Regions from separate parts of the Janthinobacterium sp. P210005 genome, predicted to be linked through region 1. Evidence: predicted binding sites of a transcription regulator. Region 1 holds the regulator's gene; each other region holds the start of a gene.

Region 1 (10,082 bases):
TCTCGTCGGCGTCGAGGAAATCGCGCAGTTCGCCGTCGGCCGCGCGCCAGCGGCGCCTGGCGATCTGCCGCACGCGCTCCTGGTCGGCTTGCGCCATGCTCTCGCCGCCGACGTTGACCGTGCGGATGAAGTCGCGCTCTGCGCGCAGCGCCGCCTGTTCCAGCTCCAGCGCGCGGACGATGGCATCCGCCTGCTGCGGCTGCGCCGCCTGCTGGCGCAAGGCCGCGATCTCGGCGTCGCGCAGCAGCACTTCGTAGCGCGTGTCGATCAGGGCGATGCGATCAAAAATGGTTTCCAGCTTGGTAGCCTTGTCGACCACGTGCACGGGCGTGGTGATCTTGCCGCAGTCGTGCAGCAAACCGGCCAGCCACAGCTGCTTGCGCTCGTTGTCGCTGAGCCGGAAATCAGCCAGCGGCCCCGTTTGCGTGGCGTGCGCGGCGTCGGCCAGCAGCATCGTCAGCTCGGGCACGAACTGGCAGTGGCGGCCCGTGTACGGCGATTTTTCATCGATGCCGATATTGATCAGGGTAACGAGCGATTCGAGCAGCTCTTCCAGCTGCGAAATGAGCAGCTGATTCGTCAGCGCCACACCCGCCTGCGCGGCCAGCGCCTCGATGAAGCGCTGGTCGGTGGAGGAAAAGGCGCGCACCTGGCCCGTGTCGCCATCCTTGGCATTGACCAGCTGCAGCACGCCGATCAGATCGCCCTCATGGTCGCTCATGGGCACCGTCAGGATCGATTGCGTGTGGTAGCCGTGGTGGCGGTCGAAGTCGCGCATGCCGGAAAAATTGAAGCCCTCGTCGCGGTATACGTCGGCGATGTTCACGCTGCGGCGCAGGTTCGCCGCATACGCGGCCACCGACGCCAGGTTGGGCTGGCCCGCCTCGTCGAACAGGGGCACGCCAGGCAAACCCATGTCGGCGCCCTGCGCGATGCCCAGGCTGTCGTTGACGCTGATGTCGAACGCCAGCTGGCGGCCCTCGGCCATGGGCCGGTACAGGGTGGCGCCATCGGCGCCGCTCATGCTTTTTGCCAGCAGCACGATGCGCTGCAACAGCGCGCCGATATCGTGCCCTTCGCCGCCCAGGCCATGGCCAAGCGCGACACTGAGTTCGGTCAATTGCTCCAGTCTGTGGGCGATTTTCTCAGGGTGCAACTGAGGCATGTTGGTGGCAATCAGGTAATGGGCAAGCAAAAAAGGGGAAGTCGGCAAGCGCCAGTGTAACGGCCACCCTGCGCACTGTACATTACTTAGTTGCAACAAAATGAAATAACTTGCCGTATTGCAACACGCATAAATGTTGCCGCCAACCTCATTAATTAGAATAGAATCAACAATAATTACACCGTAACAAGGTACTGAATGAAATTCACGTTCAGGGGCGTGCGCGGCTCCATCCCCTCTCCCGGCCCGCGCACGGCGCGCTATGGCGGCAACACCACGTGCATCGAAGTACGCACCGACAACGATAGCCTGATCATCCTCGATGCGGGCAGCGGCATCTTCTCGCTGGCGCAGCAACTGCCGCCGGGCGAGCCCGTCGACGCGCACGTCTTCATCACGCACAGCCACTGGGACCACATCCACGGCCTGCCCATGTTTTCGCCCCTGTTCGTGGCCGGCAACCGCATGCGTCTGCATGGCGCCTTTGACGCCATCAGCGGACGCGGCATCGAGCACGTGATGGCGGTGCAGCTGCAAGGCAGCTATTTTCCTGTCAGCGAAGCGGCCATGGCGGCCAGCATCGAGTACCGCACCCTGGCGCCCGGCGAAGCCGTCGAGGTCGGTGGCGCGCGCGTGCGCGGCGCGGAAATGAACCACCCTGTCGTCAATCTCGGCTACCGCATCGACTGCGGCGGCGCCGCGCTGTTTTTCAGCGGCGACCATGAGCCGTTCTACAACCTGCATCCGCCCGGCCATGCCGAGCACGCGGCCTGCGCGGCGCGCAATGCACAGCGCCAGGCCGGCATCGACGCGCTGGTCACCGGCGTCGATGCGCTGATCATGGATTGCTCGTACACGCGCGAGGAATACCCGGGCAAGCAGGGCTGGGGCCACGGCACCTTCGACGCCGCCTTCGACCTGGCCCTGCGCTGCGGCGCGCGGCGCCTGTACTGCACCCACCACGAACCGACGCGCAGCGACGAGCAGCTCGAAGCCGTGTTTGCCGACGTGATGGGGCGCTACAGCAGCCGCCTCAATGGCCTGCAAGTGTTCCTTGCCTACGAAGGGCTGACGGTGGAACTGGCCGGCGCATAAAAAAAGGGAGCCGCGAGGCTCCCTTTTTACTGGCGTTGGCTATCCATTACATGATGTGGTGGCCAATCCACCACGCGACTGCTGCGACGAAGGCCGACGCGGGAATCGTGAAGATCCAGGCCCAGACGATATTGCCCGCCACGCCCCAGCGTACGGCCGACATTTTTTGCGACGAGCCGACGCCGACGATGGCGCCCGTGATGGTATGCGTGGTCGACACGGGAATACCCAGCGCCGTCGAGACGAACAGGGTGATCGCGCCGCCCGTTTCGGCGCAGAAGCCGCCGACCGGTTTCAACTTGGTGATCTTCTGGCCCATGGTCTTGACGATGCGCCAGCCACCGAACAGGGTGCCGAAGCTGATGGCCGTGTAGCACGAGATGATGACCCACATCGGCGGCATGGCATCGGCCGCGCTCGAGTAACCGGCGGCGATCAGCAGCATCCAGATGATGCCGATGGTTTTTTGCGCATCGTTGCCGCCGTGGCCCAGGCTGTAGGCGGCCGCCGATACCAGTTGCAGGCGGCGGAACCACTTGTCGACCTTGCGCGGCGTCGAACGCACGAAGATCCACGACACGAGCAGCATCATGATGGAACCGAACACAAAACCCAGCACCGGTGCGATCACGATGAAGGCCACCGTTTTCCACAGGCCGGCCGCGACCAGCGCGCCCGTGCCGGACTTGGCGACGGCGGCGCCCACCAGACCGCCGATCAGCGCGTGCGAGGACGACGAAGGTATCCCGTAGTACCAGGTAAACAAATTCCAGAAGATGGCGCCCATCAGCGCGCCGAAGATCACGTACTGGTCGATCACCGCCGGGTCGATGGTTCCCTTTCCCACCGTGGCGGCCACGGTCAGCTGGTGGAACACGAAGATGGCGACGAAGTTGAACGTGGCGGCCATGGCAACCGCGGTCTGCGGTTTCAATACGCCCGTCGAGACCACCGTAGCGATCGCGTTGGCGGCATCGTGGAAGCCGTTCATGAAGTCAAACAGCAGTGCGAGGACGATCAACAGGCCTAGCACGTAGATGCTGATTTGTATGGTCATTGTAGTTTCTTTTCTGATTCTGGTTCAGGACAGGCCCAACGCTTACGCGTTTTCGACGATGATGCCTTCGATAATATTGGACACATCTTCGCAACGGTCGGTCACGGTTTCCAGAATTTCGTAGATCGCTTTCAGCTTGATCAGGTTGCGCACGTCCGGCTCGTCGCGGAACAGCTTGGACATGGCGGCGCGCATCACGTGGTCGGCGTCCGATTCCAGGCGGTCGATCTCTTCGCAGATGGCGACGATCTTGCGCGAGTTATCCATGTTGTGCAGCATGGCGACGGCGTCGCGCACTTTTTCGGTACAGGCCAGTACCAGTTCGGCCAGGCGCTTGGCTTCCGGCGTGACGGCCTTCAGGTCGTACAGCGAGACGGTTTGCGCCGCATCTTCCAGCAAGTCGAGGATGTCGTCCTGGCGCGTGATCAGCTGATGGATGTCATCGCGGTCGATCGGCGTGATGAAGGTCTTGTGCAGCATTTCCACGGTGGCGTAGGTGACTTTGTCCGCCTGTTTCTCGATGCTTTCGATCGCATGCACGCGGTTTTCCAGGTCATCGAAATTGGTCATCAGGCCGAGCATCTCTTTGGCGCCCTTGACGCACAATTCCGCGTGCTGGTTAAACAATTCAAAAAACTTGCCCTCAGTGGGCATCAAGCGTCCAAACATGTCATTCTCCGTTAAGCATTGAGTCGTGTTATTTACTACAGAAAGCCGCCCCTTTTGATGAAGGGGCGGCCAATGGAATATCAGTGCTGCTGTGTTAGTCGCCTTGGTAAAGCGCCAGGCCACCACTGTAATTGCCAAATTTGGTGTACTGCCCCATGAAGGTGAGGCGGATGCTGCCGATTGGACCGTTACGTTGTTTACCGATGATGATTTCGGCCGTTCCCTTGTCCGGCGAGTCGGGGTTATACACCTCGTCGCGGTAAATGAACAGGATCACGTCGGCATCCTGCTCAATAGCGCCCGATTCACGCAAGTCGGACATGACAGGACGTTTGTTCGGGCGTTGCTCCAGCGAGCGGTTCAGCTGGGACAGCGCAATCACGGGGCAACCGAGTTCTTTCGCCAGGCCTTTCAAGCCCCGTGAAATCTCGGAAATCTCCGTGGCGCGGTTGTCGCCCGGCGTATTGGCCGACATCAGCTGCAAGTAATCGACGATGATCAGGCCCAGCTTGCCGCATTGACGCGACAAACGGCGCGAGCGGGCGCGCAACTCGATGGAATTCAAGGCCGGCGTTTCATCGATGTACAACTGCGCGTCGTTCATCTTCTGGATCGCATTCGTCAGGCGCGGCCAGTCTTCGTCGTTCAGGCGGCCCGTGCGCAGGCGGTGCTGGTCGAGCTGTCCGACGGAGCCCAGCATACGCATGGCCAGCTGGGCGCCGCCCATCTCCATCGAGAACACGGCCACGGGCAAGCCGCTGTCGATGGCCACGTTTTCGCCGATGTTGACGGAAAACGCCGTCTTGCCCATCGACGGACGGCCCGCCACGATCACTAGGTCGCCCGGCTGCAGACCGGAGGTCATGCGGTCGAGGTCGATGAAACCGGTGGGCACGCCCGTGATTTCACTCTGGTTGTCGCGGCTGTACAGTTCGTCGATGCGTTCGACTACCTGCGTCAGCAGGGGCTGGATGGCGGTCCAGCCCTGGGCGCCGCGCGCGCCCTCTTCGGCGATGGCGAAAATCTTCGATTCGGCCTCGTCAAGCATCTGCTTGACTTCCTTGCCCTGCGGGCTGAAGGCCGTGCCGGAGATGTCGTCGGCGACGGTAATGAGTTTACGCAACACGCCGCGGTCGCGCACGATCTCGGCGTAGCGCCGGATGTTCGCGGCCGATGGCGTGTTTTGCGCCATGGCGTTCAGGTAAGCGAGTCCGCCCACATCATCGGCCTTGCCGAGCTGGGTCAGGGTTTCAAAAACAGTAATGACATCGGCTGGCTTGGAAGCGTTAACCATCTTGACGATTTGCTCGAAGATGATGCGATGGTCATAGCGATAGAAATCCTCCGCATGCATGAAGTCGGCGATGCGGTCATATGCGGCATTGTCGCGCAGCAGACCACCGATAACGGATTGTTCTGCTTCGATCGAATGCGGCGGAATACGGAGGGAATCCAGTTGCGGATCAGAGGGGGCGTTCATGGCGCGAATTATACCCGCTTCGGCGTGCTGGCAAAAATAAAGGGCTGAAATTGAGCGAAAAAAAGGCCACAAAAAAGCCGGGCGAACCCGGCTTTTCATAGTGCGGCAACGCTTGCGGGCCAGGCCCGCAGACGATTACGCGTTCGCGTCTGGAACGACAGCGATAACAACTTCCACAACCACGTCGGTGTGCAGAGCAACCGAAACGTTGTGCTCGCCAACGATCTTCAGCGGGCCGGTAGGCATGCGGATTTGTGCTTTTTCAACAGCAAAACCTTGCTTGGTCAGCGCTTCAGCGATGTCGAAGTTGGTGACGGAACCGAACAGACGGCCATCAACACCAGCTTTTTGAGCAACTTGAACGGTCAGGCCGCTCAGTTTTTCGCCCTGGGCTTGCGATGCGGCCAGTTTAGCGGCAGCAGCTTTTTCCAGTTCGGCGCGCTTGACTTCGAATTCAGCCACAGCGGTTGCCGTAGCACGACGTGCCAGGCGTTGCGGGATCAGGAAGTTACGTGCGTAACCGTCTTTGACTTTGACGACTTCGCCGAGGTTACCGACGTTAACAACTTTTTCTAACAGAATGATTTGCATAGTTCTTCTCCAGGAATATCTGACCGATTAAGCGTGGTGCAGATCGGTGTATGGCAGCAGCGCGAGGAAGCGAGCGCGCTTGATTGCGGTGTCAACTTGGCGCTGGTAGTGCGCTTTGGTACCGGTCAGGCGTGCTGGCATGATCTTGCCGTTTTCTTGGACGAAGTCTTTCAGCGTGTCGACGTCTTTGTAGTCGACTTGCTCAACGTGAGCTGCGGTGAAGCGGCAGAACTTCTTGCGTTTGAACAACGGGTTTTGCTGTTTGCGTTTTTCTTTAAGCTTGAGCTTATTTTTGTCGAACTTTTTACCGAATGCCATGTCAGGCTCCTGTATCTAAAATGCGCTAGTCAGAATTGACTGCACTAAAATCAATGATGTGAAACACCAAACTCTTGCTGTTGCGGCTCTTCCTGGCCAGGAAACCCGTGAACTGATACACCCCGCTCAAGCTTGCCTGACTGAACCTGCCTGAAATTTCGCCAGCGGCTAGCGCGGCAACATCAAACTCGGTCAAACGGGCAATCCCTGCTTCCATCTGCTGCGAACTGTGTTGCAATACTGCATTCACAATCGGCAGCCCTGCCGGGGTATAGCGCAATATTTCGCGCTCGGCAATGATGGCGGTTACTTGTAGCTGGTTCAGCGCACGATCCTGGTCAAGAATTAAGCTGCTGCTGCGGCTGGAGCGGCTGCTGGTGCTTCGGTGCGGTGGCTTTTGGCCGCGTCTTCGCGTTGTACCGATTTCATCATCGGCGAAGGAGCTGTTTCAGCTTTCTTCATTTTAACGGTCAGGTGACGCAACACGGCATCATTGAATTTGAATGCTGTTTCCAACTCGACCAGGGTCTCGTTGTCGCATTCGATGTTCAGGCAGATGTAGTGTGCTTTAGGCAGCTTTTGGATCGAGTAAGCCATTTGACGGCGGCCCCAATCTTCCACGCGGTGAACCGAACCGCCGCGGGTGGTTACGCTGGCTTTGTAGCGTTCGATCATCGCGGGCACTTGCTCGCTTTGGTCCGGATGGACGATAAAGACTATTTCATAATGACGCATGCAAACTCCTTCAGGTCGGATTGATAATCGCCCACCCCGGCGTCAAGACGGGTGTGGGAAGGTCAGCCGAAGATTATAACCGCCTTTTGCAAACGTTTCAATCATTCCTTCCACATGGGCCCGAAAAGCCCGCGCGCCGCCGTGCTTTCCGTCCATGGACAAGTATTTCTTGCGAAATTCGCCCAAAACACGGAAATCCCCTTGCATAGTGAACGATACTGTACAAAAATACAGACTGTTCATATAGACAGCATTTTAGTATGCACCCACCGCTCATGATCAAGCTGACAGCACGACAAGAACAAATCCTGAACCTGATCAAGGACGCGATTGAAAACACGGGCTTTCCTCCCACCCGTGCCGAAATCGCCAATGAACTGGGTTTCAAATCGGCCAATGCGGCCGAAGAGCATTTGCAGGCTCTGGCCCGCAAGGGCGCGATCGAGATTTCACCGGGCACATCGCGCGGCATCCGCCTGATCGGCGCCGCCGCCGAAGCGCTGCCGTCGAAGGTGCCGGCAGCGCTGCTGATGTCGCTGCCCCTGATCGGCCGGGTAGCGGCCGGGTCGCCCATCCTGGCGCAGGAAAACCTGGAAGCGAGCTACAACGTCGATCCGGCCCTGTTTTCGGCCAAGCCTGACTTCCTGCTGAAGGTGCGCGGCTGGTCCATGCGCGACGCCGGCATCATGGATGGCGATTTATTGGCCGTCAAGAAAGTCGACAGCGCCAAGAATGGCCAGATCGTCGTGGCCCGCATCGGCGACGAAGTCACCGTCAAGCGCTACAAGAAGACGGGTTCCGTCATCGAATTGCTGCCGGAAAACCCCGACTTCAAGGTGATTACCGTGTCGCCGGAAGATGAATTTGCATTGGAAGGTTTGGCCGTCGGACTCATGCGCAGTTGGCATTAAGAGGGAAAGCGCTTGCAGCATACCTGCGAGCGCTTAATTCCCATCCCATTGAGCACATCGGCAAGACTGCCTTATTTGCTTGGCAAAGGACTGGTCACCCATTGCGGCGTGTTCGCGGTACGTGAGCGATTCAATTCACTCATTTCATTTTCTGTCTGAATTTTTTTATTCTCCGCCAAGAGATACGCCTCTGTTTTGGAGTGCCACTCATCGCGCTGCGCCAAGATATTTTTTGCCAGCTCACGCCCCTCGGCACTCACCCGCGCATAGGCGGCATCCATGCGCAGCTTGGCCTTTTCAAATTCCTGCTCATTCATCAAAGATTCAATATCAGAAGGAATGGCTTTGCCAGGCGGCAAAGAAGCATTCAAATTACTGACAAAGCTGTTATAGCACGCCATCCAGGCATCGACACTATCGGCCACATCTCTGATTTGACGCTTGGTTTGGGAGAATGCAGGAATCACCGGGGTAACGCACTTGACCTTACTCAAGGCAACATCCTCGCCAGCATATGAGTTGACATAGTAATCAATGTCACCTTTTCGCGCGACACGGTTAGCCATAAGGGCAAGCGCGGCTTCGGCATTCTTGTTGCCCGCCTTGGATGCCTGCCCAAACCATTGTCCGGCTTGCGCGGCATCGACAGCCACTCCTTCACCATACAAATACATCTCGCCCAAATGAAATTGAGCCTCGGCATTCCCAGCCTGAGCCAGTTTCTTGTACAAATCCAAGGCTTGCGGGTAAGCCTTGGATTGCAGGAATTTATTCGCATCCGTCAGGTCATCAGCATAGACAGCGCAAGAAAACAATAAAAAAACACTAAATACAATTTTTTTCATTCCCACTCTCCGATTGAGAAAAAGACACATATGCTTTAATTACACTTAAATGTAATCTTTTTCTCAAAAAAGTGAAACCTTATTCTTCTTCCAATGCGTGCTTGAAGTCTTCCAGCAGATCCACCTCATCCTCGATACCCACCGACACACGGATCAGCGACTCGGCGATGCCCATGCTGGCGCGCCGCTCGGCACCCATCTCGTAGAAAATCGTGTGGGCGACGGGAATGACGAGGGTGCGCGTGTCGCCAAGGTTACTGGCGGGAATGGCAAGATTGAGACGATTGAGGAAATCGAAGCAGTCGATGCCATCTTTCAATTCAAAGCTGAACAGCGAGCCATAGCTGCGGAACAAGTCCGTCGCCAGCGCATGCTGCGGGTGCGACGCCAGGCCCGGGTAATGCACGGCCGCCACTCTCGGATCGGCGGCCAGCATGGTCGCCAGCGCCAGGGCGTTCGAACAGGTGCGGTCCATGCGCAAGGCCATGGTTTCCGCCCCGACAGCGATATGGTGCGCCGCTTCCGGCCCCAAAGAGGCGCCGAAGTCGCGCAAGGCCTTGGCGCGGATTTGCGCGATGCCCCACTGTGCGGGCGCCGCCTTCTTGTAATTCTCGAAGATGTTCGGATACTGCGTCCAGTCGAACACGCCCGTATCCGTCAAGCTGCCGCCCAGCGCATTGCCGTGGCCGCCGATGGATTTCGTCAAGGCATTGACCACCAGGCCCGCGCCCACGGCTTTCGGACGGAACAGGTATGGCGTCGTCATCGTATTGTCGACGATGTACAGGATGCCCTTCTCGCGGCACAAGTCACCGATCTTCTTCAGGTCGGCGATCTGCGTGCGCGGATTGGCAATAGTTTCCACGAAAACAATCCGCGTGGCCGGCGTGATGGCGGCCGCCACATTGGCCACGTCGGTGGCGTCGACGAACGACACGCCAATGCCCTGCCCCGTCACCGTTTGCCACAGGCTGTTGGTGTTGCCAAACAAAAAGGCCGACGACACGACATGGTCGCCCGCGCGCAGCAAGGATTGCACCACGGCACCGATGGCGCCCATGCCGGTGGCGAAGCACAGGGTCGCCACGCCGTCTTCCATCTTGTTGACCTTGTCTTCCAGCGCGGAAACGGTCGGGTTGCCCTGGCGGCCATAGCGGAAACCCGGCTCCTTGCCCTGGAACACGGAAGCGAGCTGGCGCGCATCGGCGTAACCAAA
Region 2 (10,082 bases), on a different contig from region 1:
TGACCACATCATGACTTTGCGCATACTCGCCACTGGCGGCACTTTCGACAAACACTACAACGAATTGAACGGTACCCTGGGCTTTTCCGACAGTCATTTGCCGGCAGCGATTGCCCGCGCGCGCATGACGGCGCCCGTGGCGCTGGAGCAATTGCCCCTGCTCGATTCGCTCGACATGCAGGATGCGGACCGCCAGCGCGTGCTGGCCTCGTGCCGCGCGGCACAGGAAAAAGCCATCGTCATCATCCACGGCACCGACACCATGCGCGAAACGGCGCAGGTGCTGGGCGCGGCGAACCTGCAGCAAACGGTCATTTTGACGGGCGCCATGATTCCCTACGAAATCGACAACTCCGACGCCCTGTTCAACCTGGGCTTTGCCTGCGGCGTGGCGCAAACCTTGCCAGCCGGCGTGTACGTGGCCATGAATGGCCAGATCTTCGCCTGGGACAATGTGCAAAAGAACCGCGCCGCCGGCGTGTTCCAGCCCTTGTAAGCCGATGGCAGGACAGGGCGTAAAAGCAGACCGGCCCACGGCCTGACTGGCCCTCTGTCACAATTCGATCAGCCCGTTTTCAACGGGCTTTTTTTATGTCTTTTTGCCTTTCACAAATTCTGCGAAACCACAGAACTCGTCGAATTATTGCAGGTAAAACATCAAATTGCCAATATAATAATTTTGTGTTGTAAAAAAACGCCATTGATCATTTTTAAAAACACCGATATTATTAAATATAAAACTGCAATTTAACAATTAAATTAAATATTCTTCTGTATCCATAATTTATTGCCAAATCCGACACGGTTGATATGCATTTTTTCTTGCTGAGACGACATAATGTTCGCCTCGACAAGTCAAAAGTGCATTTATAACAATATTGCGCTAAGTAGTCTTCCACCTCCCACCGACGTGGTTCCGCCTACCGTACACGAGCACCGCTGGCCATCTACCCGATGGCCAGAGCGGTGCTCGTGTACTGCTTGTCGTTATTAAAACTACTACGGAGTAATTGTTACAATGGCATTTAAAGAAAAAATTGGCGTGCGCAGCGTACGCCTGGCCCTGACCGTTCTGGCAGGTAGCGTCTTGTTCTCTGGCCAATCCATGGCGGACGAAGCAATTCAAAAAGTTGAAATTACCGGTTCGAGTATCAAGCGTATCGCTGTCGAAGGCGCCTTGCCTGTGCAGCGCCTGACGCAAGAAGCGATCGCCAAATCGGGCGCCACTTCGGTAGCCGACCTGATCCAGGCCCTGCCAGCCATGCAAGGCTTCACCATCGGCGCAGTCGCAGCAGGTTCCGACTCGGGTGGCAATACCAGTGCTTCGCTGCACGGTATCGGCGAGTCCTACACCCTGGTACTGCTGAATGGCCGCCGCATCGCGCCACAAGGCTCCGGCACCACGGTCAACCTGAACGCCATTCCGATGAGCGCCGTTGAGCGCGTCGAAATCCTGACCGACGGCGCTTCGGCCCTGTACGGCTCGGACGCCATCGCCGGCGTACTGAACTTCATCCTGAAGAAAAACCAGCAAGGCGCCACCCTGGAGGCCACCTACGGCGGTCCGGAAGACAAGGGCGGCAACGCCTGGAACACCAGCGTCACCTATGGTTTCGGCGACCTGGACGAAGACCGTTTCAACGTGCTGGTATCGTACCGCCACGATGAGCAGTCGAAACTGATCGCGACCGACCGCGATTTCGCCAATACCTCTTTCCTGAAATTCAAACGCGGCGGCAACAACTACATCTGGGACCGCACCAGCACCTCGGCATCGCCAGCAGGCGCCACCGTAGCCTACAAAACGAAGAACAGCGCATCGACTTCCTTCACGCCTTACTTGCGTCAAAACGGAAATTGCCCTGACGATTCCTTCGTCACGACCGGCAATTCACGCGCTTGCGGCTTCGACACGGGTTCCACCGTGGAAATCGTGCCACAATCGAAACGCGACAGCCTGTTTTCCAAAGCAACGTACAAGCTCAATGACAGCCTGAACGCGTTCGCCGAACTGGCCTACTCGCGCTACGACCTGACGGCGCGTATCGCCGCCAACCCGATCCCCATCTCGATCGCGCAAACGGTAAAGAACCCTAAAACCAACCTTGACGAGCTGGTGTTCAACAATCCAGCTGCCTACGCGAAATACGTGCAACCTTACCTGACGCCAGCGCAACAGGGCGATCTCAAATCGGTCACGGCCAACTACCGCAGCACCGACTTCGGTTTGCGCGCAAGCCAGACCATTACCCAAACCAAACACATGGTGGTTGGCGTGGAAGGCGAACTGGGCGCGTGGAACTTCGAAAGCGGCCTGACCTGGTCGCAAAACTCGATCGACGAGCGTTACACGGGCGGCTACGCGACAAATCAGGGCTTCAATGCGATCCTGGCCAATCCGGATTTCGATGCGTTCGCGTTGGGCCAAAAGCCATCCGTGCAAGCGCAAGTCGCCGGCGCGCAGTTCGTCGGCTCCGTGCGTACCGCATCGACCACGATGCGCGGCGTCGACACGCACGGTTCGCGTGAACTGTTCTCCTTGCCAGGCGGCAAGGCCAGCCTGGGTATCGGCGGCGACTACCGCACCTACCGCTATGAGCAGTCGCCAGGCGCCACCGGTGACGATATCTACAGCTTCAACACGAAAGCTTCCTACGACATGAGCCGCGACACCTACGGCGCGTTCGTCGAGTTGCTGGCTCCTCTGACCAAGTCGTTCGAAATGACCGTCGGTGGCCGTTACGATGCTGTCAAGGCGATCGATGACAAGCTGAACAGCAAAACTGTCGGTAAAAAAGACAGCGCCAATACCTACAAGGTATCGGCACGCTGGCAGCCGGTACAAACCGTGCTGATCCGCGGCTCCTACGGCACGGGCTTCAAGGCGCCAAGCATGCTGGACATCGCTCAGCCACTGGTCAATGCCGGCTTTACCGCCAAGAAATTTACCTGCCCATACCCAGGTACCGAGTTCTGCCGCGGCGAACCAATTCAATACAACGCCGTATCGGAAGGCAATCCAGAACTGCAGTCGGAAAAATCGAAACAGTTCACCCTGGGCTTCCGTGTTGAGCCTAGCTCGGCCTTCTCGTTCGGCGCCGACCTGTGGGATGTGAAACTGCGCAATGCCGTCTCGGAAATCACCGAAGATCAGGCATTTGGCGATCCGGTCAAGTATGCGACAAGCTTCGATTACTACAAGGAGCCATCGACCGGCAATACCTACTACGCGTTCAAGAAACTGTCGGTCAACGTCGGCAAGAAGGAATACCGTGGTATCGACTGGGATCTGTCGGCCAACCACAAGTTTTCCTTCGGTAAGCTGACCGCCCAATTGAGCGGTACGCACATGTTGCACGCGAACTACACCAAGGCAGGCAGCAACAACGTGTTCACCAGCAACATGAACTTCTTTGGCGACACCAACGAAGTCACGTTCCGCAACCTGATGAAGCTGACGACGACCCTGGATACGGGCCGCCTGAGCAACACGATAACGGTCAACTACCGTAACGGCTACACCGATGCGGCAGCAAGCGTGTACAACGAGGACACCAAAACCAAAATAGACGACTTCCGCCTGCAAGTACCGTCGTACACGACGTTCGACTGGCAAGCACGTTTCGCCTTTGACAAGCAAACCACGATCCGCGCAGGCATCAAAAACCTGTTCGACCGTGCACCGCCGCTGTCGCTGCGCGCTTCGTCGGGCCACCAGGTTGGTTTCGACCCACGCTACGCCGATCCAATGATGCGTTCGTTCTACATCACCGGCAACTACAAGTTCTAATTTGACGTTGTGAATTAGCTTGTCCGAAAGCGCCTTGCACTTCACCGTGCAAGGCGCTTTTTTTATCTTTTCGCAATCCACAGGCGAAAAAAAAGGAGCCGCAGCTCCTTTTTCGTACCGGCATGGCTGCGCTTATGCAGTCGCTTCGCCGCCCAGGGCTTCGACCACGTCGGCCATCAGCTTGCTCAGTTCGCCCGTCATCAGCATCACGTCGCCGTCGAAACGCTCTTCGTCGTTCTTCGTGCTCGATTCCGTTTCCTTGATCACGTCCAGCGGCTTGACGCTCTTGATGGCCAGCGATTCCGTCAGCACGAACGAAATCTTGTCGTTCCACGTCATGGCCAGGCGCGTGCACTGCTTGCCGGCCGCGATGTGGCGGCGCACGTCATCCGCTTCCAGGGTGTGGCGCACGTAGCGCACGGTGGCCTTGCTCTCGCCCGTGGCGCGCAATTCCGTATCCATGTCGACCGTGAAGCCGGCCGGCGCATCGTCCGCCTGCAGCCATTCCGTCATCACCGCCACGGGCGAGCGCTGCACGCGCAGGCTTTCCAGCGGCAATTTATCCACGGCCTTGAGCAGCAGCTTGATGACTTCATCGGCTTTCGCCGGGCTGGCGGCATCGACCACCAGCCAGCCATTGACGGGGTCGATCCACGTCCAGACGTTGCTGCGGATGCTGAAGGCGCGCGGCAACAGCTCGTCGGCCACGCGTTCCTTCAATTCCTTCATGGCTTTCTTGCCTGGTGCAAAGCCTTGCGCTTCTTCCATCTCGGCGGCGCGGGCCTTGGCCACCTGGTTGATGACGGTCGCTGGCAACAGTTTCTTTTCCGTGCCCAGCAAGATCAGCATCTGCTTGTTGACCACGTGGACCAGGCCGCCATTCGGGCGTGGCGTATCCCAGCCCTGGCGCATCAGATCCATGCTGGTCGCCGGCGTAAATTTGTTCGAGGACAAGGCCTCTTCCAGTTGTTCTGGCGTATAGGCCCATGGTGCGGGCAGGCGGTAAATCTGAAGATTCTTGAACCACATAGTTTTTGTCTTCCGTTTGTTTCAGTAGTGCCAGGGGAACGCCATTCTACACTTTCGACACGGGAATGCCGTCAAAAGCGCGGACTGGCGCGGTGTTGTTGATGCGTGGGGAATGCCGCTACAGGGCGGGAAACAGCTCCGCCTGGGCCGGCGCCTGCCGCATCGCGATGGCCGGATCGGACAAGGTCGAGATACGCACGCCCAGCAGGCGGATTTTCTTTTCAAATGGCACGCGCCGCAAGCAATCGCGGCTGGCCCGCAGGATGGCGGCGGCGTCCGCCGTGGCGCTGGGCAAGGTGATGTCGCGCGTGACGGTGCTGAAATCCTCGAAACGCAGCTTGATGCCCACCGTGCGCCCCGCCAGCGACTGTTTATCCAGGTCGCCCGCCACCCGCGTGCACAGGCTTTCCAGCTTTTCCGACAGCGTGGCGCGGTCGCGCACCACCTGCAAGTCGCGCTCGAACGTCGTTTCGCGGCTGACGGACTTGGTTTCCCGGCTCGTCTGCACGGGCCGCTCGTCGATGCCCAGCGCCGCCTGGCGCAGCCAGCCCGTGTACAGGTCGCCAAACTGCGTGCGCAGCATGGCCAGGTCGGCTTGCGCCAGCTCGCCGATGGTGATGATGCCCAGGGCTTCCAGCTTGGCCGTCGCCTTCGGGCCGATGCCGTTGATCTTTTTCGCCGGCAAGGGCCACACGCGCGTGGCGATATCCTCGGGCGACAAAATGGTGAGCCCGTCGGGTTTTTCCAGGTCGGAACAGATTTTCGCCAGCAATTTGTTGGGCGCCAGGCCAATCGAGCACGACAGGCCCGTCGCCTCGAACACGGCCGCCTTCAGGCGCGCCGCCATGGCTGGCGCCTGCGCGCCGTGTTCCGTCAGGTCGACATAGATTTCATCGATGCCCACGTTCTGGATGATGGGGCACAACTGGGCCACGGCTTGCTTGAAGCGGGCCGAATACTCGCGGTAGGCCTCGAAATCGGCCGGCAGCAAGATGCTGTCGGGCGCCAGCCTGGCCGCCTTCATGATGCCCATGGCGGAAAACACGCCGAACGCGCGCGCCGCGTAGGTCGACGTGGTGACGACGCCGCGCCCCACGTAATCGCGCATGCGCGCAAACTGCCGCGTGCCGTCAATCTGCAGCACGGGCTGCTGCAGGCGCCCGCCGCCGATGACGACGGCTTCGCCGCGCAATTCCGGATATTTCAACAGTTCCACGGAGGCGAAGAAGGCGTCCATGTCCAGGTGGGCGATCCAGCGGCGCGCGGCGGGTGCTTCGGCAAGTGTGGGGGCAGATGGAATCAAAAAACACCTCGCGGCGGATCGGCTTGCCTTCATTGCGGCAAGATACTGTGCATACATACAGTATTACCGGAAATGACCGCGGATGCAAGTTGAAACGCACGGGACCCGATGGCGACGATCAGCGGTTGCTTTTCTCAATAGCAAGATTACAATCCTGACACAACTATTCAAAGGAGTTGCCTTGTCCACAGCACATCATGCCTTGCGCCGCCGGTCCGTCTGGTCATCCATCCTGCCGGCCCTGCTACTGTCCACGCTGGCGCCATCCGCGCTGGCCGCCGACACCACCACCACCATCGCCACGGTCGCCGCCCCCGTCGCCGCCAAGACAGCCTGGCAGGAAACGCGCCACGGCACGGTCGTCACGGACGACTACCGCTGGCTGCAAAAGAAAGCCGATCCTGCCGTGATCGACTACCTGAATGCGGAAAACGCCTACACGGCCGCCGTCACGGCGCCGATCCAGCCGCTGGCCGACAAGGTAACGGCGGAAGTCAAGGGACGCATGCAGGAAGTGGACTTGTCCGTGCCTGCGCGCCAGGGCAATTTCTACTATTACACGCGCATGGAAGCGGGCAAGCAATATCCGATTCACTGCCGCCGCCCCGTCGGCGCCAGCGGCGCCTATGATGCGCAGGCGGCAGAGGAAGTCTTGCTGGATCAGAATCAATTGGCCGAAGGCCACAAATTCTTTGCCGTGCGCGCCTTCAGCATCAGCCCGAATGAACAGTTGCTGGCCTACACCACCGACACGACGGGTTTTCGCCAGTACGAGCTGCATGTCAAGGATTTGAAAACGGGCAAGTTGCTGGGCGACAGCATGCCGCGCGTGACATCGCTGGCCTGGGCGGCGGATAACGCCACCCTGATGCTGGCACAGGAAGACGCCACCACCAAGCGCTCGGACCGCTTGTTCCGCCTGGCCCTGGGCGGTGCGCCGCAACAGGTCTACCACGAGCCGGTGGAGCAGTTCGCCATCAACGTGGGCCGCACGCGCGACAAGCAATTCTTCGTGCTCACCTCGGGCAGCACGGACACGAGCGAAGTGCTGCTGCTGCCAACGAGCAAGCCGCAAGGCACGTTCCAATCCGTGCTGAAACGTGAAAAAGGCCACCGCTACGGCATCGAGCACCGCGACGGCCAGTTGTATATTCTGACCAACAAGGGGGCGAAGAATTTCCGTGTCGTCAGCGCGCCGCTGTCTGCGCCGCAGCCGAAGAACTGGAAGCCCGTCGTGCCGCATAACAAAGATGCCGTGATCCAGTCCATCGACGTCTTCCAGGGTTACCTGGTGGTGATGGAAAAGGCACGCGCCCTGAACCGCGCCCGCATCTTTGATTTTGCGCAAAAGAACTGGAAGGCAGTGCAATTCGACGACCCCGTCTACCTGGCCACGGCGGCCGGCACGCCGGAGTTTTCCGCCACGCAATTTCGCATGTCCTACCAGTCACCCGTCACGCCGCCCACCGTCATCGACGTCAGCATGCAGGACGGCAAGCGCACGGTGCTGAAGCAGCAGGAAATCGTCGGCGGCTTCGACAGCAGCCGCTACACCACGCAGCGCTTGTGGGTGAAGGCGCGCGATGGCGTGCAAGTGCCGCTGTGGGTCGTCTACAAGAAAGGCGTCAAGCTCGACGGTTCCGCGCCGCTGCTGCTGTACTCGTACGGCTCCTACGGCATTTCCACGGAAGCCACTTTTTCCATCAGCCGCATCAGCCTGCTGGAACGGGGCGTCATCTATGCGCAGGCGCATATCCGCGGCGGCACCGACATGGGCGAAGCCTGGCATGAAGACGGCATGCTGATGAAGAAGAAAAACACCTTCCATGACTTCATCGACAGCGCCGACTACCTGGTGCGCGAAAAATGGACCAGCCCGAACCGCCTCATCATCCAGGGCGGCAGCGCGGGCGGCTTGCTGATGGGCGCCGTCGTCAACATGCGCCCCGACCTGTTCCACGCCGTGCACGCGGCCGTACCGTTTGTCGACGTGATGAACACCATGATGGACGCCAGCCTGCCCCTGACGACGGGCGAGTACCTGGAATGGGGCGACCCGAACCAGAAGGCCGCGTACGACTACATGCTCAGCTACTCGCCGTATGACAACATTGCGCGCAAGAACTATCCCGCCATGCTGGTGACGACGGGCCTGAACGACAGCCAGGTCATGTACTGGGAACCGGCAAAATATGTGGCCAAGCTGCGCGCGTATAAAACGGACAGCAATCCCCTGCTGCTGAAAACGAATATGGGTGCCGGCCACGGCGGCGCGTCGGGCCGCTATAACGCCATCGCCGAGAATGCGTTCAATATGGCGTGGATGCTGTCGCAATGGGGCATCACAGAGTAAAGTGAAAAAAGCGCTTGCACAAGGATTTTACCCGTCCTATAATAGCGCCTCTTCCAGACGTGGTGACAAACGTCGGGATGGTTTTCTGAGACAAGCAACGGGTGCTTAGCTCAGTTGGTAGAGCGGCGCCCTTACAAGGCGTAGGTCGGGAGTTCGAGCCTCTCAGCACCCACCAAATCAGAAAACTGTCCAGTGCTTCATGGATCAGCAATACAGATCATACGAGCTTGGAGTGGTAGTTCAGTTGGTTAGAATACCGGCCTGTCACGTCGGGGGTCGCGGGTTCGAGTCCCGTCCGCTCCGCCAATAAAAGAAAAGCCCTTTGGTTCCTGGAACCGAAGGGCTTTTCCCATTTCAGAAGCCAAAAACACGTCCATCCCCCCTCGCCTGAACATTTTTGCGCTTTTCAGCAAAAAAACTACCATTCCCCCTCAAGAATAGTTGCACAAGCATGAAAGCGCCCCCTATAATAGTGCCTCTTCCAGACGTGGTGACAAACGTCGGGATAGTTTTCTGGGTATGCGGGTGCTTAGCTCAGTTGGTAGAGCGGCGCCCTTACAAGGCGTAGGTCGGGAGTTCGAGCCTCTCAGCACCCACCACCAAACAGAAAATTATCCAGTGCTTCATGGATCAGCAACACAGATCATACGAGCTTGGAGTGGTAGTTCAGTTGGTTAGAATACCGGCCTGTCACGTCGGGGGTCGCGGGTTCGAGTCCCGTCCGCTCCGCCAATAAAAGAAAAGCCCTTTGGTTCCTGGAACCGAAGGGCTTTTCCCATTGTGGGAGCGCAAATGCACTAGAATCAGCGCTCTTGCCGACTCCGCCGTTCCTGCCTGATGCGCCTGCCCCGCAGCTTTTCCCCCTACCTCGCCCTGCGCTTGCGCCTGGCCCATCATGCTTTGCTGCAATTTGCCGCCAGCCTGGCCAGTTCCATGGAAATTCTCGTGTTCCTGGCCGGTCCCGTCCTGCTGGGCCTGCTCAGCGTCATCGCCCTGCCGGGATTTCTCGCCATGAACCTGCCCTGGCCAGCGGCCCTGGGCTTGCTGGCGGCGCAAGTACTGCTGACATGCCTGCCCGCCTGGCTGCTGCGCAAGCGATTGTTGCCTGCCGCCACCGCCGCGTGGCTGCGCCAGCTGCCCTTGCCGCGCCACCTGCGCTGGCAAGCCGACATCGCCGTCGCCGGCCTGCTGATGCTGCCGCTGGGCCTCGCCTATGCCGTCTCGGCCACCATCTGGCTGCTGCAGTCGCCGCCCTGGCTGCGCCCCGTTGCCGCGCCCGGCATGGCCGCCACCCTCGCCGTCTGGCTGCTGGCGTGGCTGCTGACGGCGCGCATCGTGGCGCAACGCCTGCGCGCGCCGCGGCCCGCCCACAGGGCGCGTGCGCCCACGATGACGGCGTATGTGCCGCAACGGCCCCGCTGGCGCACGATATTCCTGTGGCGCCAGCTGTTCTGGCTGCCGTTCTGGCGCAATGAAAACGTGATCGGCCTGCAGCAAAGCGTGCTGCTGGCCACGGCTGGCGCCAGCATGCTGGCCTGGCTGCTGCGCGCGCCGCTCGTGCCCGCGCCGCTGCTCGGTTTGCTGGCCAGCGCCAGCCTGGTCATCGT
Region 3 (10,082 bases), on a different contig from region 1:
AGGCCGGCAAACGCGCTGCCGTTGTTGTTGGCCGCCGACGTGAAGGCGTAGAGTATCTCCGAGAAGCCGTGCGCGCCCGGATTGGCCACGCCGATCTTGCCCGGTTCGACCATCACGGCGATCGCCGTGCCCGTCAATACGAGGGCTGGCGTAATCAGGATGGCCAGCGACACCATCTTCATTTCATAGGCCTGGATTTTTTTGCCCAGGTATTCAGGCGTGCGGCCTATCATCAGGCCGGCGATGAAGACGGCCAGGATGGCGAACATCAGCATGCCGTACAGGCCCGTGCCCACGCCGCCGAAGATCACTTCACCGAACTGCATCAGCAGCAGCGGCACCATGCCGCCCAGGGGCATGTAGGAGTCGTGCATGGAATTGACGGCGCCGCACGATGCGGCCGTCGTCACCGCCGCGAACAGGGTCGAGGAGCTGATGCCGAAGCGCGTTTCCTTGCCTTCCATATTGCCGCCCGATTGCAGGCTGCTGGCCTGCTGGTCCAGGCCCAGGCCTTGCAAGGCGGGATTGGCTTGCTGCTCGGCGCTCATCACGCCGGCCGTCATGACGACAAAGATCAAGGTCATGGCGGCCAGCACGGCCCAGCCCTGGCGCATGTCGCCCACCATGCGGCCAAAGGTGAAGCACAGGCCGGCGGGGATGATGAAGATGGCCAGCATCTGCAGGAAGTTCGACAGCACGGTGGGGTTTTCATACGGGTGCGAGGAATTGGCATTGAAGAAGCCGCCGCCATTCGTGCCCAGCAGCTTGATCGACTCCTGCGACGCGACAGGGCCCATGGCGATCGTCTGCGTGGCCGCCACTTGCGCTTCCATCATGGGCTTGCCGGCGGCATCCAGCACGGGCTGGCCGTCGGCCGTCACTTTCGGCGTTTCATACGCCACGTGGTCGAGCAGGGTCACTTCCTTGTAGGCGGAAAAATTCTGGATCATGCCTTCGCCCATGAAGACGACGGACAGGGCCAGGGACAGCGGCAGCAGGATATACAGAGTCGAGCGCACCAGGTCGACCCAGAAATTGCCGATCGATTTGCCCGAGCGCGAGGCGAAGCCGCGCACCAGCGCGAAGATCACGGCGATGCCGGTGGCCGCCGAAAAGAAGTTCTGGCATGCCATGCCCAGCATCTGGGTCAGGTAGCTCATGGTCTGTTCGCCGCCGTAGCCCTGCCAGTTGGTATTGGCGACGAAACTGACGGTGGTATTGAACGAGGAATCGGGGCTGACGGCGCCGAGACCCTGGGGATTCAAGGGCAAGAAGCCCTGCAGGCGCTGCAGGCCGTAGACGAAGACGGCGCCCACGGTATTGAAGACGATCAGGGCGATGGCATAGCTTTTCCAGCCCATGGCCTTGTCGGCGGGCAGGCCGGACCAGCGGTACAGCAGGTTTTCCAGCTTTTGCAGCCAGCCCAGGCCGCGCACGGGGCCATCGCCGGCCACCCTGGCCATATACAGGCCCAGCGGATAGCCGGCGGCCAGCAGCACGGCCAGGAAAGCCACCAATAACAATATCGATTGCGTCGTCATCACAGTTCCTCCGCCTTCAGCAGCGCGACCAGCAGGTACACGAGCAGGCCAGCCGACACGACGGCGCCCAGCACATAAAACGCGTTCATTTGACGCTCCCTAATTTGTCGCAGGCGACGGCAAAGCCGGCCGCCACGACGAAAAACACGGCAATCAAGCCGAGATACACGAGATCCATTCCCACCCTCATTCAGGTTTGTTTTGATAGTGAGCAGATTAGCCAAAAGGGTCTAAAAAATTCGTAAAGACTGGGGAGGCAGCTGTAAACAAGATGTAAAAACGGGCGCTTTACCGCATAAAATCCTTCACAATGGGCGCCAAACCACGCGCGCAGCGCACTGTTGTTGCCTTGGAGTAGCGCTATTGCTCGCGGGACAAGATAGAATGCGCGAGCGTCCGCACAAGGACGCCAAGCCTGCCGCACTGCCCTCCCCCAGTGACGCTGGACGGGATATACTGTATATTTATACAGTTATCGCCGCCGCTGTCACTGCGCCCCGCAGTGCCCTGGCCTGGCGTTCCAACCACTGTCTTTACTTAGCTTGAACACGTATGGCCACTAAAAAACCAGCATCCGACTACAGCGAATCATCCATCCGTGTCCTGAAAGGACTGGAACCCGTCAAGCAGCGCCCGGGGATGTACACCCGCACTGAAAATCCGCTGCACATCATTCAGGAAGTGATCGACAATGCCTCCGACGAGGCGCTGGGCGGTCACTGCACGCATATCGCCGTGACGCAAAACACGGATGGCAGCATCACCGTCGAAGACAATGGCCGCGGCATTCCCGTCGGCCTGCATCCGGAAGAAGGCGTGCCGACGGTGGAAATCGTGTTTACGCGGCTGCACGCGGGCGGCAAGTTCGACAAGGGTTCGGGCGGCGCCTATGCGTTCTCGGGCGGCTTGCATGGCGTCGGCGTGTCCGTCACCAATGCGCTGTCGACGCGCCTGGAAATCACCGTCTGGCGCAAGGAAAGCGACGGCAACGGCTTGCACCATATGGTGTTTGCCAACGGCGACGTGATCGAGCCCCTGAGCTCCCGCCCCGCCCCGCGCGACGGCAAGAAGTCAGGCACGCGCGTCACCGCCTGGCCCGATGCCAAATACTTTGATTCGCCGAACATCTCGCAAACCGAGCTGCAACGCCTGCTGCGCTCGAAAGCCGTGCTGCTGCCGGGTGTGACCGTCACCCTCACCAACGCGAAAACGGGCGATACGCAAACCTGGCAGTACGCGGAAGGCTTGCGCGGCTACCTGACCGAAACGCTGGCGCAGGTATCGAATGGCGAAACCCTGATTCCCCTGTTCGAAGGCGCGCAGTATGCGGGTCCGGACTCGGAAGGCTTTGCCGAGGGCGAAGGCGCGGCCTGGGTCGTGGCGTGGACGGAAGAAGGCGCCATCGTGCGCGAATCGTACGTCAACCTGATCCCCACCTCGAATGGCGGCACGCACGAATCGGGCTTGCGCGACGGCCTGTTCGGCGCCGTGAAAAACTTCGTCGAAATGCACTCGCTGCTGCCGAAAGGCGTCAAATTGCTGCCGGAAGACGTGTTCGCGCGCGCCTCGTTCGTGCTGTCGGCGAAGGTGCTGGACCCGCAATTCCAGGGCCAGATCAAGGAACGCCTGAACTCGCGCGACGCCGTGCGCCTCGTCTCGACCTTCACCAAGCCGCCGCTGGAACTGTGGCTGAACCAGCACGTCGACTACGGCAAGAAGCTGGCCGAGCTGGTGATCAAGCAGGCGCAATCGCGCCAGCGCTCGCTGCAAAAAGTGGAAAAGAAAAAATCCTCGGGCGTCGCCGTCCTGCCGGGCAAGCTGACCGACTGCGAATCGTCGGACATCACGCGCAATGAACTGTTCCTCGTCGAGGGCGACTCGGCGGGCGGTTCAGCCAAGATGGGCCGCGACAAGGAATTCCAGGCAATTCTTCCCCTGCGCGGCAAGGTCTTGAATTCGTGGGAAACGGACCGCGACCGCCTGTTCGCGAATAACGAGATCCACGACATCGCGGTCGCCATCGGCGTCGATCCGCACAGCGTGGGCGACTCGCCCGACCTGTCCGGCCTTCGCTACGGCAAGATCTGCATCCTGTCCGATGCGGACGTGGACGGCTCGCACATCCAGGTACTGCTGCTGACGCTTTTCTTCAAGCACTTCCCGGCCCTGATCAACAAGGGTCACATCTGCATCGCCCGCCCGCCGTTGTATCGCGTGGATGCGCCCGCGCGCGGCAAGAAGCCGATGCAGAAGATCTATGCGCTCGACGACGGCGAACTGCTCGCCATCGAGGACAAGCTGCGCAAGGAAGGCGTGAAACAGGGCGCCTGGTCGATCTCGCGCTTCAAGGGCCTGGGCGAGATGAACGCCGAGCAGCTGTGGGAAACGACGATGAACCCGGACACGCGCCGTCTGCTGCCCGTCACGCTCGGTGAAGTCGACCACATGGCCTCGGCCTCCCGCTTCAATATGTTGATGGGCAAAGGCGAGGCGGCAGGACGCCGCGCCTGGATCGAAGAACACGGCAATGAAGCGGAGGCGGATATCTGATGATCATCGGCATCGACCTGGGCACCACCAACAGCCTGGTCGCCATCTGGCGCGACGGCAAGGCTTCCATCATCCCGAATGCGCTTGGTGAACACCTGACGCCGTCGTGCGTGAGCATCGATGACGACGGCACCGTGCTGGTGGGCCGCGCCGCGCGCGAGCGCCTGCAGACGCACCCGCAGCTGACGGCGGCCGTCTTCAAGCGCTACATGGGCAGCGAAAAGAAGATCACCCTCGGCACGCAGCAATTCCGTCCGGAAGAACTGTCGTCGATGGTGCTGCGCGCGCTGAAGGAAGATGCCGAAGCCTTTTTGGGGCACAAGGTCGAGGAAGCCATCATTACGGTGCCCGCGTATTTCAGCGATGCGCAGCGCAAAGCCACGCGCATCGCGGGACAACTGGCGGGCTTGCGCGTGGAGCGCCTGCTGAACGAGCCGACGGCCGCCGCGCTGGCCTACGGCATCCGCGACAAGGAACAGGAAAGCAAATTCCTCGTCTTCGACCTGGGCGGCGGCACGTTTGACGTGTCGATCCTGGAGCTGTTCGAAGGCGTGATGGAAGTGCGCGCCTCGGCTGGCGACAATTTTTTAGGGGGCGAAGACTTCGTCACCGTGCTGGTCGACGCCTTTTTGGAAGGCAGCGGCCTGCGCGACGCTGTCGGCGTCCGCCTGCTCGACCCGCGCCAGCAGCAGCTGTTGCGCGATGAAGCCGAACGCGTCAAGCGCCTGCTGTCGGAACAGCCGTCCGTGCGCATGGCCACGCGCTACCAGGACAAGGAATACAGCTGGGAGATCAACGAAGACAAGCTGGCGCAGCTGTGCGAACCGCTGCTGGCCCGCCTGCGTCTGCCCGTGGAGCGGGCGCTGCGCGACGCCACCATCCGCGCCGCGGAATTGAATGAAGTGGTGCTGGCCGGCGGCGCCACGCGCATGCCGCTGGTGCGTAAACTCGTCTCGCGCATGTTCGGCCGCTTCCCCGCCATCCACCTGGACCCGGACGAAGCCGTGGCACTGGGAGCCGCCGTGCAGGCGGGCCTCAAGATGCGCGACTCCGCCCTCGACGAAGTGGTCATGACGGACGTGGCGCCGTATTCGCTGGGCATTTCGATTTCGCGCCAGGTCGGCGCGAACCAGTATGAAGGCGGGCATTACCTGCCCATCATCGAGCGCAATTCCGTGGTGCCTGTCTCGCGCACGGAAAACATCACCACCATCTACGACAACCAGAAGGAAATCAACGTGGCGATCTTCCAGGGCGAGTCGCGCCTGGTGGCCGACAACGTCTTCCTCGGCAAGATCAGCTTCCCGATACCCGCGAAAAAGGCGGGCGAGATCGGCATCGACGTGCGCTTTACCTACGACGTCAGCGGCGTGTTGGAAGCGGAAGTGACGGTGCTGGCCACGCAGGAAAAGCACAAGATGGTCATCAGCGACAATGCGGGCGTGATGACGCCGGAACAAATTGAGCAGCGCTTTGCGGAACTGGCCGACCTGAAGATCCACCCCCGCGAGCAGATGGAAAACCGCACCCTGGTCACGCGCGCCGACCGCCTGTATGAACAGTCGCTCGGCGACGTGCGCCAATACCTGGCGGCGCACACGGCCAATTTCCAGGCGGCGCTGGAAACGCAGGACCCGAGCACCATCCGCAAGGCGCGCCAGGCGCTCGACGAGGTGTTGCGCCAGGTCGAGAGCGAGAGCTTCCTGTAAATGGACGGCGGCATGCACAACGAGCAGCGCAGCCTGTGGGATATCCTGGACACGGAGCCGACGGGCGACGAGCGCGCCCTCAAGCGCGCGTATGCGAAGCGCCTGAAGGTGACGCGTCCCGAAGACGATCCGGCCGCCTTCCAAGAGCTGCGCGAAGCGTATGAATACGCGCTGCGCCATGCGCACCTGTTTGCGGAGGAATTTCCGGAACCGCAAGCGGCAGCAGCCGAAGCGCCAGAAGCGCCGCCCATGGAACCGGCAGACCTGTGGGGCGTCATCGACGAGGCGGTGCAGGAAGCGCCTGCGGAACTGTGGGGCATCATTGCCCAGGAACAGCCCCCTCCCCCGGAACAATGGGGCGTGGTCGCCATCGACCCGGCGCAGGAAGCGGCCAACCTGTGGCAAGGTTGCCTGGCGCAGGCGCGGCATGCGGATGCCGGCGACGTGCTGGCCCGCATGCTGCAGGACGACGCCATGCTGAACCTTGACGTGCGCGAGGAATTCGACCTGTGCGCGCTGCGCTATTGCGCCAGCGCCGGCTATGACCTGGCGCTGCGCCAGGCACTGTTCGAGCAACTGGGCTGGGACCACGACTTTTCCTACCTGGTGCGCAGCCATGCGGACCTGGTGCGCGGCGCCGTGCAGCGTCACCGGGCAGACCGCTCGTTCGCCCATTTCAGCGACAACCGCGACAGCTACCCCGGCCTGGACTGCATCATGTCGCAGCAGCCGCCAAGCGCCTACGCGCGCCAGCTGTTCGACCGCAAATTCACGCTGCAGCTGCGCGAACTGCTGCACGCGATACGCTGGCAGCACAGCGAGATGCTTGCCTGCAAGCTCGATACAGACCTGTTCGAGCAGTGGGAACACGCCGTCCATGCCAAACGCTACTTCAAGCAGACGGCGCTGGCCTCGGGCGGCCTGGGTTCCGTGCTGCACTTCATGCTCGCGGGTGTGCTCGATGCGGCCGGCTTCAAGCTCGGCGACACGGCTGCCTATGCCAGCCTGCTGGGCTTCCAGGCGCTCGCCTTTTCCCTGCTGGCCATGCATGCCTTGCGCTGGCCGGCGCCCCTGTTCGCGCGCCTGGAAGCGCTGCAGGAAACGTTGCAGGAACGCCTGCCCGTGCTGTGGCAACGGCCCGGCTTGCGGCAACTGAGCTGGATCGCGCCCTACCTCGTGCTGGCCTTGCTGCTGTTCTTGCCCGAACGCGGCGAGACCATGCGCCTCGTCACGGCGGCCGGCCTGTGCGCGTCGGCCCTGCTCGCGTATGCGATGAACCGCCAGCTATTGCATGGCATGCTGCTGTTCCTGTGTCTGGGCCTGTCGCTATTCGCGGCCATGTTCATGAGCGGCAGGGGCCAGTCGGCGCTGGCCATCGGCGATGCCATGCCATTGATGTTTTGCCTGGCGGCGCTGGCCCTGCGCAGCGCCACCGGTCTGTATGGCGATTGCGGCTGGCCAGAGGCGCTCTTGCCCCGCCTGCGCGCGGCATGGCTGATCGGCTGCGCGGGCTTGCTGCTGCAACTGTATTTGCAACTGCTGCCGGCCGCCTTCGTCGGCGCCGCGCTGTATGTCTGGTCGTGTGCCGGCTTGCTGTTTTCCCCCAGCGATTTCAAATGGAAGACGATCTGGCCGGTGGTGCTGGTGCCGTCCATCGCCACTTTCGTGCTGGCCAGCCAGGCCCCGGCCATCCGCGCCATGCCGATGATGCATAACGGCGTCGAACTGGCCCTGGCCGTGCTCTATTTGACCTTGCGCTACATGTATCTGACGTACGGCAAGTCCTTTTCCAAATCCGGGCTGTCATAATCAGCTCCACGAATTCAACCGCAACCACTTAACACCGAAACAAGCGCCATGTCCACACAAACCAATTTATTTGACGATGCCCAGCCTGAGCCGATCGAGCCGGATGAACCGGTATTCGACGGCGAAGCGCTGACCCTGTCCACCTTCGCCGAGCGCGCCTATCTCGACTACGCCATCTCCGTCGTCAAGGGCCGCGCCCTGCCCGACGTGTGCGACGGACAGAAACCCGTGCAGCGCCGCATCCTGTATGCGATGAATGAGCTGGGCCTCAATTCCACGGCCAAGCCCCGCAAATCGGCGGCCGTGGTCGGCGACGTGCTGGGTAAACTGCATCCGCATGGCGACCAGTCCGTGTACGACGCGCTGGTACGCATGGCGCAGGATTTCTCACTGCGCTACCCACTGATCGATGGCCAGGGCAACTTCGGCTCGCGCGACGGCGACGGCGCCGCAGCCATGCGTTACACGGAAGCGCGCCTGACGCCGATCGCCAAACTGCTGATGGATGAAATCGGCATGGGCACGGTGGACTTCCAGCCCAACTACGACGGCTCGACGGAAGAACCGAAACTGCTGCCGGCGCGCCTGCCGATGGTGCTGCTCAATGGCGCCTCCGGCATCGCCGTGGGCCTGGCAACGGAAATCCCGTCGCACAACCTGGCGGAAGTGGCGAAAGCAGCTGTCGCCATGATCCGCGATCCGAAGATGACGCACGCCGAACTGATGGCCATCATTCCCGGCCCGGACTTCCCCGGCGGCGGCCAGATCATCACGCCGCCGTCGCAAATCCAGGACATGTACGCGAGCGGCCGTGGCAGCATGAAGGTGCGCGCGCGCTGGAAGATCGAAGAGCTGGCGCGCGGCCAGTGGCAAGCCGTCGTGACGGAACTGCCACCGGGTACCTCGTCGCAAAAGGTGCTGGAAGAAATCGAGGAACTGACGAATCCGAAGATCAAGCTGGGCAAGAAGGCGCTGTCGCCGGACCAGGTGGCCCTGAAGGCGCTGATCCTCAATTCGCTCGACACCATCCGCGACGAATCGGGCCGCGCCGCGCCCGTGCGCCTCGTGTTCGAACCGAAATCGAAGAACCAGGACCAGACGGAGTTCATGCTGATGCTGCTGGCGCATACGTCGCTGGAATCGTCGACCTCGATCAACCTGGTGATGATCGGCGGCGATGGCCGTCCGCGCCAGAAAGGCCTGGGCGACATCCTGCGCGAGTGGATCGATTTCCGCTTCGAGACCGTCACGCGCCGCACCGGCTACAAACTGGGCAAGGTCAAGGACCGCATCCATATCCTGGAAGGGCGCGAAGCGATCCTGCTCAATATCGACAAGGTGATCCAGATCATCCGCAATTCGGATGAGCCGAAGGCGGCCCTGATCGACGCGTTCAAACTGTCCGAACGCCAAGCTGACGATATCCTGGAAATCCGCCTGCGCCAGCTGGCGCGCCTGGAAACGATCAAGATCCAGCAGGAACTGGCCGAGCTGCGCAAGGAAGAAAAATCGCTGCAAGACCTGCTCGACAACCCGGGATCGATGAAGCGCGCCATCATCCGCGAAATCGAAGCGGACGCCAAGCAGTTCGGCGACGCGCGCCGCACCCTGATCGAGGAAGCGCAGAAAGCCGTGGCCGAACAGAAGGTGGTCGATGAACCCGTCACCGTCATCATTTCGGAGAAAGGCTGGGTGCGCGCGCGCACCGGCATCGGCCACGATGCGGCGCAGTTCACCTTCAAGGCCGGAGACAGCCTGCATGGCGCCTTCGAGTGCCGCACGGTCGATACCCTGCTGGGCTTTGGCAACAACGGCAAGATTTACTCGGTCCCCGTCTCGGCGCTGCCCAACGCGCGCGGCGACGGCGTACCGATCACGACCTTGTGCGACCTGAGCGGCGGCACGCCCGGCAACGCCGTGCGCATCCTCCATTACTTTGCGGGCAATGGCGCCACCAGCTTGCTGCTGGCGTCGAGCGCCGGCTACGGCTTCATCGCCAAGGCGGGCGACATGACGAGCCGTCTGAAAGGCGGCAAGGCCTTCATCACCCTGGACGACGGCGACGTGCCTCTGGCGCCCAAAGTCATCCCCGAGGCAGCCAGCGCCCTGGCCTGTCTGACGGAAGGCGCGCGCCTGCTGGTGTTCGGCCTCGATGAAATGAAAACCCTGTCCAAAGGCGGCACGGGCGTCAAGCTGATCGACCTCGATGCCAAGGACAAGCTGCTGGCCGTGCAGCCGATCACCCAGCGCGGCGTGGTGGTCTCGGGCATCGGCCGGGCATCGAAACCGCAGGATGCGTCGCTGGGCGCCACGGCCCTGGCCGAACACTTCGGCAAGCGCGCGAAGAAGGGCAAGGCGCTGGCGGCCAAGCTGAAACCGGTATCCATGGCGGCCATCGGCTGATCGCCACCCCGTCATACGAAAAGACAGGTTCGCCTGTCTTTTTTTTTCGCCTATCGCCCCGTAGCGGCCG

What was found. Region 1 encodes LexA, which represses DNA repair genes until DNA is damaged. Its sites were predicted from a motif close to ACTGTATNNNNATACAGT; they were not measured.
Region 2: the regulator LexA is predicted to act here: its motif matches at 6,167-6,184, upstream of dinB (DNA polymerase IV).
Region 3: the regulator LexA is predicted to act here: its motif matches at 1,997-2,014, upstream of VPH40_RS14330 (DNA topoisomerase IV subunit B).

The regions. Positions count from the first base shown of each region.
Region 1 covers NZ_JAZARC010000001.1:2,067,521-2,077,602, forward strand. Annotated here, with positions in the region: gene VPH40_RS09140 (GAF and HD-GYP domain-containing protein) at 1-1,165, opposite strand, end outside; gene VPH40_RS09145 (MBL fold metallo-hydrolase) at 1,364-2,260, shown strand; gene VPH40_RS09150 (inorganic phosphate transporter) at 2,307-3,317, opposite strand; gene VPH40_RS09155 (DUF47 domain-containing protein) at 3,360-3,986, opposite strand; gene VPH40_RS09160 (replicative DNA helicase) at 4,081-5,466, opposite strand; gene rplI (50S ribosomal protein L9) at 5,602-6,057, opposite strand; gene rpsR (30S ribosomal protein S18) at 6,085-6,375, opposite strand; gene priB (primosomal replication protein N) at 6,401-6,700, opposite strand; gene rpsF (30S ribosomal protein S6) at 6,721-7,110, opposite strand; gene lexA (transcriptional repressor LexA) at 7,386-8,021, shown strand; gene VPH40_RS09190 (tetratricopeptide repeat protein) at 8,093-8,866, opposite strand; gene VPH40_RS09195 (cystathionine gamma-synthase family protein) at 8,946-10,082, opposite strand, start outside.
Region 2 covers NZ_JAZARC010000009.1:127,113-137,194, reverse strand. Annotated here, with positions in the region: gene VPH40_RS27330 (asparaginase domain-containing protein) at 11-496, shown strand; gene VPH40_RS27325 (TonB-dependent receptor) at 1,019-3,790, shown strand; gene VPH40_RS27320 (recombination-associated protein RdgC) at 3,923-4,819, opposite strand; gene dinB (DNA polymerase IV) at 4,938-6,122, opposite strand; gene VPH40_RS27310 (S9 family peptidase) at 6,304-8,475, shown strand; tRNA gene VPH40_RS27305 (tRNA-Val) at 8,575-8,650, shown strand; tRNA gene VPH40_RS27300 (tRNA-Asp) at 8,705-8,781, shown strand; tRNA gene VPH40_RS27295 (tRNA-Val) at 8,999-9,074, shown strand; tRNA gene VPH40_RS27290 (tRNA-Asp) at 9,131-9,207, shown strand; gene VPH40_RS27285 (hypothetical protein) at 9,313-10,082, shown strand, end outside.
Region 3 covers NZ_JAZARC010000003.1:140,738-150,819, forward strand. Annotated here, with positions in the region: gene kdpA (potassium-transporting ATPase subunit KdpA) at 1-1,541, opposite strand, end outside; gene kdpF (K(+)-transporting ATPase subunit F) at 1,541-1,630, opposite strand; gene VPH40_RS14330 (DNA topoisomerase IV subunit B) at 2,094-4,091, shown strand; gene VPH40_RS14335 (molecular chaperone HscC) at 4,091-5,800, shown strand; gene VPH40_RS14340 (J domain-containing protein) at 5,813-7,609, shown strand; gene parC (DNA topoisomerase IV subunit A) at 7,658-10,012, shown strand.